DNA from 3 places in the Pseudomonas sp. NPDC085632 genome. Region 2 is predicted to be linked to each of the others. Evidence: riboswitches for the same ligand, from Rfam matches in the RefSeq annotation. Region 2 holds a riboswitch; each other region holds the start of a gene.
What was found. Region 2 has a riboswitch for cobalamin ahead of cobO (cob(I)yrinic acid a,c-diamide adenosyltransferase). Riboswitches for the same ligand answer to the same signal wherever they lie in the genome.
Positions count from the first base shown of each region.

Region 1: it holds a riboswitch for cobalamin, as region 2 does, so the genes downstream of both, ACIF4X_RS08550 (ABC transporter substrate-binding protein) here and cobO (cob(I)yrinic acid a,c-diamide adenosyltransferase) in region 2, are expected to answer to the same signal.
Region 3: it holds a riboswitch for cobalamin, as region 2 does, so the genes downstream of both, cobW (cobalamin biosynthesis protein CobW) here and cobO (cob(I)yrinic acid a,c-diamide adenosyltransferase) in region 2, are expected to answer to the same signal.

Region 1 covers NZ_JBITSX010000007.1:140,135-142,398, reverse strand. The annotation lists gene ACIF4X_RS08555 (Ppx/GppA family phosphatase) at 1-472, shown strand, start outside; cobalamin riboswitch at 515-709, shown strand; gene ACIF4X_RS08550 (ABC transporter substrate-binding protein) at 853-1,866, shown strand; gene ACIF4X_RS08545 (FecCD family ABC transporter permease) at 1,875-2,264, shown strand, end outside.
Region 2 covers NZ_JBITSX010000049.1:21,336-23,599, forward strand. The annotation lists gene ACIF4X_RS23850 (hypothetical protein) at 1-360, opposite strand, end outside; cobalamin riboswitch at 524-748, shown strand; gene cobO (cob(I)yrinic acid a,c-diamide adenosyltransferase) at 828-1,439, shown strand; gene ACIF4X_RS23860 (cobyrinate a,c-diamide synthase) at 1,436-2,264, shown strand, end outside.
Region 3 covers NZ_JBITSX010000021.1:76,055-78,318, reverse strand. The annotation lists gene cobN (cobaltochelatase subunit CobN) at 1-52, opposite strand, end outside; gene cobW (cobalamin biosynthesis protein CobW) at 56-1,120, opposite strand; cobalamin riboswitch at 1,219-1,431, opposite strand.

The DNA.
Region 1 (2,264 bases), on a different contig from region 2:
CGCGCAACCGTTGCTCACCGAAAGCATCGCCATCGGCAGCGGCACCTTGAGCACGCGGTTCTTTCGCGGGGGCGATGTGTCCGCCGGTGCGCTACAGGAAGCCGAGCGCTTCGCCATTCTGCAGTTTGAAAAAGTAGCCCGACGCTACCGTGCTCAGGGCTGGCAGCAAACCATCGGCTCTTCCGGCACCGCGCGCATGCTCGCCAAAGTGCTCAAGGCCAATCGCCTCAACGACTACGATCAGGACGGCATCACCTACGGCGGGCTACTACGCCTGTCATTGCTTCTACTGAAGGTGAACAACGTCCAGCAACTGAAACTGGCCGGCCTGCAACCACACCGCCAGAGCATTCTGCCCGGCGGTCTGGTGTTGATGCTCGCGGCATTCAAAGTGTTCGGCATTGCGCAAATGCTGCCGTCGGAACCGGGCCTGCGTTTAGGCGTGTTGCACGGTTTGATGAGCCAGCACTAATCCTTGCCGCGACAGATTCGTCTCCCCTTCAGCGGCGCGATCGACTACCATGCCGCCGCCGGTTTCCAAACGGGATTAATAGGGAATCCGAGGTGCTTGCACAGCATCGATCGGAACTGCCCCCGCAACTGTAGGTGCTGAGCCTGCTCCACGACTGCCACTGGGTGAACCCCGGGAAGGCCGGAGCCAGGCGATGACGCATCAGTCAGGAGACCTGCCGGCACAGTGACTACTAACCGGCGGGGTGTCCGGGAAGGACATCGTGCCGTGCGCGTCTTTGTTTACTGCCCGGCCTTGCGCTGTTGCCCTGACTGCGTTCGACGATGTGTTTCCGATCCGTACTCTCCCGCTCCCCGTACGGTTCCCTCGGAGACTGACCCATGCTGCTGCCCCGTATCGCCACCCTCATCACCGGCCTGAGCCTCGGCGCCCTGGCGCAGGCGGCACCGACTGTCTATCCGCTGACAGTCGAAAACTGCGGCAGCACTCTGACCTTCCAGCACGCACCGACGCGCACCGTGACCATCGGCCAGGCCGGCACGGAAATGCTCTACGCCATGGGCCTGAGCGACAAAGTCGTCGGCACCTCACTGTGGTTCAACAACGTGCTGGCCAAATACAAGGCGCAGAACGACCAGATCGAGCGCCTGGCCGATAACGAACCGAGCTTTGAATCGGTGATCGGCAAGCGTCCGGAACTGGTCGCCGTGGAACTGGAATGGATGGTCGGCCCGCAAGGCGCGGTGGGCACCCGCGAGCAGTTTCATGAACTGAAGATTCCGACCTATCTGCTGCCTTCCGATTGCGAAGCCAAGGACAACCTCGTCGGCGCCGACGGCACGCGACTGGCACCGTTTCGCATCGACACGATCTATAAGAGCGTGAGCCAACTGGCGCAAATCTTCGATGTGCAGGAGCGTGGCCAGCAGCTCAACGACGAACTCAAGGCCAGCCTCGCCCAATCCATTGCCACCGCCCAGGGCAAAAAACTGAAGAACGCCAGCGCACTGGTGTGGTTCTCCAGCGCACAAATGGACATCGAGCCATTCGTGGCCGGGCACAAAGGCATTCCCGATTTCATGCTCAGCACCCTCGGCGTGCGCAACGTGGTGGAATCCGATGAGGAGTGGCCAACGGTCGGCTGGGAAACCATCGCCAAGGCCAATCCAACCTTTCTCGTCATCGCGCGCATGGATCGTCGCCGCTTCCCTGCTGACGACTATGAAAAGAAACTCGCCTTCCTGCGCAGCGATCCGGTCACGCGCAACATGGACGCGGTGAAACACAACCGCATCATCATTCTCGACGCGATGGCCATGCAGGCCAGCCTGCGCATGTTCGAGGGTATCGAGCAATTGGCCACGGCCATCAACGGCTATGACCTGTCGCAATGAGTGCCAGCCTGCTCCGTACGTTGCTGGCCTTGGCGATGCTGTTGATTGCAGTGGTCGCTGGCGTGGCCATCGGTGAAACCTCGATTGAACCGGGCGTGGTGTTACAAGTGCTGGCCAACAAGCTGTGGGGCGCCGGGCATGTGCTCGACCCTATTGATGAAGGCATTGTCTGGAACTACCGCCTGACCCGTGCACTGGTCGCGGCAGCCTGCGGTGCCGGTCTGGCGACGTGCGGGGTGATTCTGCAATCGTTGCTGCGCAACCCGTTGGCGGATCCGTATCTGCTGGGGATATCTGCCGGCGCCTCGACCGGGGCGGTGATGGTGGCGCTGCTCGGGGTTGGCGCCGGGATGATCTCGCTGTCAGTCGGTGCCTTCGCCGGCGCGGTCACGGCGTTC
Region 2 (2,264 bases):
GCGCTTGGCGTCGTTGGTGATGTCCAGCAGGGCTTGAGTCAGATTGAGGTTGGTAACCTTTGGCCAGCGCTGGGTGGCCTGGATGAAGGCGCGGTCTTCGGCGCCGGCGAGAAACAGATCGGCGCGGGCATTACGCTCGCCTTCTTCATTCTGTTTACGCGTGGCAGTGTCGTTCAGCGTGACCAGCTCGGCCATCCACGCCGCCGCTGTGAGCAATCCGAGATTGGCTTTCTCGTCATGCCAGTAAGGTGTGTCGCTGTCGCCGCGCACGGCGTTGTAACGGTCGATACAGTCAAACCAGCGTTCAAGCACCGGGCGCAGGAATTCCAGGCGCGGGTTGCTGATGATCATGCCTTGCATCGTCATCATCCTTTATTGTTGTGGTGGGCTTTTCGGGAAAAGCATGGCTCTTTGATATCATTTGTATGAGTGTGGCACAAGATTGGCGTCAGATAGTTGATCGACGGCAGTTATTCGCCCGATGGCTTCCTCTTCAATTGACGCTCCACCCCCAACCCTCTAACCTTCGCGGCTTGTTTCAGGTGCTCTGTGACCTGCGTCGACAGAGTGAAACAGGGAAGCCGGTGAGGGTTGTCTTCAAGCGAAGAGCCACCACGATCCCGGCGCTGCCCCCGCAACGGTAAATGAGTGAACACTGCGTCGAATGCCACTGCTCAAGCGGGAAGGCGCGCAGTCAGGCCAACGCCGCTCATGAGCCCGGAGACCGGCCTGATCCATCCAGCGGCATCACGGTGGGCGATGCCAGGCTTTTTGCCGTCTATTCTTGTGCCTGCCCGCCGTTATCCAGCCTCAACGGAGAGCTCCCCATGACTGATTCCCCCGAGCGCGACGAACGCCATCTGGCGCGTATGCAGCGCAAAAAAGCCGTGATTGACGAACGTATCGCCAACTCGCCTGACGAGTGCGGCCTGGTGCTGGTGCTGACCGGCAACGGTAAAGGCAAAAGCAGCTCGGCCTTCGGCATGCTCGCCCGCGCCATGGGCCACGGCATGCAGTGCGGCGTGGTGCAATTCATCAAGGGCCGCAACAGCACCGGCGAAGAATTGTTTTTCCGCCGCTTCCCCGAGCAAGTGCGTTTCCACGTGATGGGCGAAGGCTTTACCTGGGAAACCCAGGATCGTCAGCGCGACATCGCCGCCGCCGAAGCCGCGTGGGCGGTCTCTCGCGAGCTGTTGCGTGATCCTTCGATCGGTCTGGTGGTGCTCGACGAATTGAACATCGCCCTCAAGCACGGCTACCTCGATCTCGATCAAGTGCTCAGCGATTTGCAGGCGCGTCCGCCGATGCAGCACGTGATCGTCACCGGTCGTGCGGCCAAGCCGGAAATGATCGAAATGGGCGACACCGTGACTGAAATGGGCATGCTCAAACACGCCTTCCAGGCGGGCATCAAAGCGCAGAAAGGCGTCGAACTTTGAATCAACCACGTCACTGCCCGGCGGTGCTCATCGCCGCGCCGGCCTCCGGTCAGGGCAAGACCACCGTCACCGCCGCACTGGCCCGTTTGCATCGCAATCAGGGGCGCAAGGTGCGCGTGTTCAAATGCGGCCCGGACTTTCTCGACCCGATGATTCTTGAGCGTGCCAGCGGTGCGCCGGTGTATCAACTGGACATGTGGATGGTCGGCGAGCAGGAAAGTCGTCGTCTGTTGTGGGAAGCCGCCGCCGAGGCGGACCTGATTCTGATCGAAGGCGTGATGGGTCTGTTCGATGGCACGCCGTCCAGCGCCGATCTGGCGCGGCATTTCGGTGTTCCGGTGCTTGGCGTGATTGATGGGACGGCCATGGCGCAGACCTTTGGTGCGTTGGCGCTGGGTCTGGCGAAGTATCAACCGGACCTGCCGTTTGCCGGTGTGCTCGCCAATCGCGTCGGCACCTTGCGTCATGCGCAATTGCTCGAAGGCAGCCTCACGGAAGGTTTGCGTTGGTATGGCGCGTTGTCTCGCGAGACCGGTATCGAATTGCCGAGTCGCCATCTCGGTCTGGTCCAGGCCAGTGAATTGAATGACCTCGATGTACGTCTCGACGCCGCTGCCGACGCTCTCGCCAGCAGTTGCGAGGTAGCGCTGCCACCGGCGGTTGAGTTCGCCGCGCCTGACATCATCGCTGTCGAGCCGCTGCTGAAGGATGTGCGCATTGCCGTTGCGCGCGATGAAGCGTTTGCCTTCACCTATGGCGCGAGTCTCGATCTGCTGCGGGCGATGGGCGCCGAGCTGAGTTTCTTCTCGCCGATCCGCGATACCC
Region 3 (2,264 bases), on a different contig from region 2:
CAATGTTGTCATCCGAGACGAAACCGCCGGGCTGGGTCCTGAGCAGGTGCATGGTTTAAACGCTGAGCGCAGCGCGCAGTTGCGCTTCGAGTTGCGCGGCGTCGAGTTCCTGACCGATCAACACCAGACGCGTGACGCGCGCGTCATCGGCGCCCCACTGACGGTCGAAATGCTTGTCGAAACGCGTGCCCACGCCTTGGATCAGCAAGCGCATTGGCTTGTTCGGGATCGCCGCGAAACCTTTGACACGGAGGATGCCATGCTTGACCACCAGTTGCGTCAGGGCGTCGAGCAGCAGGCTTTCGTCGGCTTGCGGCAGTTCGATGGAGATCGAATCGAAGGCGTCGTGATCGTGGTCGTCATCGCCTTCACCATGGTGGTGATCGTGATGGCTGTGGCGGCTGTCGATGTGTTCTTCGGAACCGGCGCCGAGGCCGATCAGCACGTCCAGCGGCAGACGACCATTGCTGGCTTCGATGATTTTCACCGCGGGTGGCAGCTCTTCGGCGACTTCAGCGCGCACGCGAGCCAGATCTTCCGGGCTGGTCTGGTCGGCCTTGTTGAGGATGACGAGGTCGGCGCTGGCCAGTTGGTCGGCGAACAGTTCGTGCAGCGGCGACTCGTGGTCGAGGTTCGGATCAAGTTTGCGCTGGGCATCAACCTGATCCGGGAACGCGGCGAAGGTGCCAGCGGCCACGGCTGGGCTGTCGACCACGGTAATTACCGCGTCAACGGTGCAGGCGCTACGGATTTCCGGCCACTGGAAGGCTTGCACCAGCGGTTTTGGCAGGGCCAGGCCCGAGGTTTCGATGAGGATGTGGTCGAGATCGCCGCGACGGGCGACCAGTTCGCGCATCACCGGGAAGAATTCTTCCTGAACGGTGCAGCACAGGCAGCCGTTGGCCAGCTCGTAAACCCGGCCGGTGGCTTCTTCTTCGGTGCAACCGATGGTGCATTGCTTGAGGATTTCACCGTCAATGCCCAGCTCGCCGAACTCGTTGACGATCACCGCGATGCGGCGGCCCTGAGCGTTGTCGAGCATGTGCCGCAGCAGCGTGGTTTTGCCCGAACCGAGGAAGCCGGTGACGATGGTGACGGGAAGTTTGGCCAGTGTTTTCATCGGTATGCCCTTTGGCAAGCGGCGGGCATACGGGACGAGAACCGGCAACGCGCGTGCGTGCCCGGAGAGTTCGCCACCGGATCACCCCGCCCGGTTGAATTGAGAATCTGTGACGAGGCAGGTCTCCTGGCTGACGGCGTTCAGGCGCGGGGCCTGGCGTTTGCTGCGCCTTCCCGCGGGCTCATCGATTGAGCTGGCAGTGGCGTGGCAGCGAACATCACCGTTCACAGTTGCGGGGGCAGCCGCGGCATTGACCGCGTTCCCTTCTTAGCTTCGGCAACGGCCGAAGAACCTCGAAGGCGCAAGGCTACGCATCGTCTAAGGGTGGGTCAATGGGCGTTGAGTTTTGGTTTTGGGGGCATATCCGTTGCTGCGGGTGCTGCCACTGGCGGTTTCGCTCTTACAGCGACTCACTTTTCCAAACGCCGAAAAGTAAGCAAAAGGCTTTGCCCCGGCGTACGGCACTTCGCTGAGGCTCAGTGTTCCCTCGCTACGGTGTCCATCCGGGGGCATCGCCTACGGTTTGCTTCGCTGCACCTCCTCTCGATGTGTTCGACTTCGTCGAACGGCGCTGCGCGCCTAACCCCCGGATGAACACCTTCACTCGGCCTGCCGAAGGGGCAAAAAAGCCAGATCAAAAGCCAGATCAAAAGCCCCTCACCCTAGCCCTCTCCCGGGGGGAGAGGGGACTGATCGCGGTGTTTGGGGGAGGTACGCCGACGTGCGATACCGCGTTGAACTCAGATTTTGAAAGGCCCAGAAATCGGCTCCCTCTCCCTCGGGAGAGGGCTGGGGTGAGGGGCGAATCCAACACAAAAATAACGCCGTACACCCGCTCCTCACCACTCAATAGGCCGAGTGTCAGCTCGCCTGCTTTTGATCTTGGAGCCCGTCGGCAGGCTGAGTGGAGGGATTGATCCGGGGGTGGGAGCGCAGCGACCGTTTGGCGAAGCCAAACACAGCGAGAGGAGGTGCAGCGAAGCAAACCGTAGGCGCTGCCCCCCGGATCGATCCCGGAGCGAAGGAACCCCGAGCCCCAGCGAGCGGGCCGAACGTCAGGGCACAGACCTTTTGGTTACTTTTGGGGCGTTTGCCAAAAGTGACCCGCCGTAAGGGCGGAACCATAACCAGCCACACCCGCAGC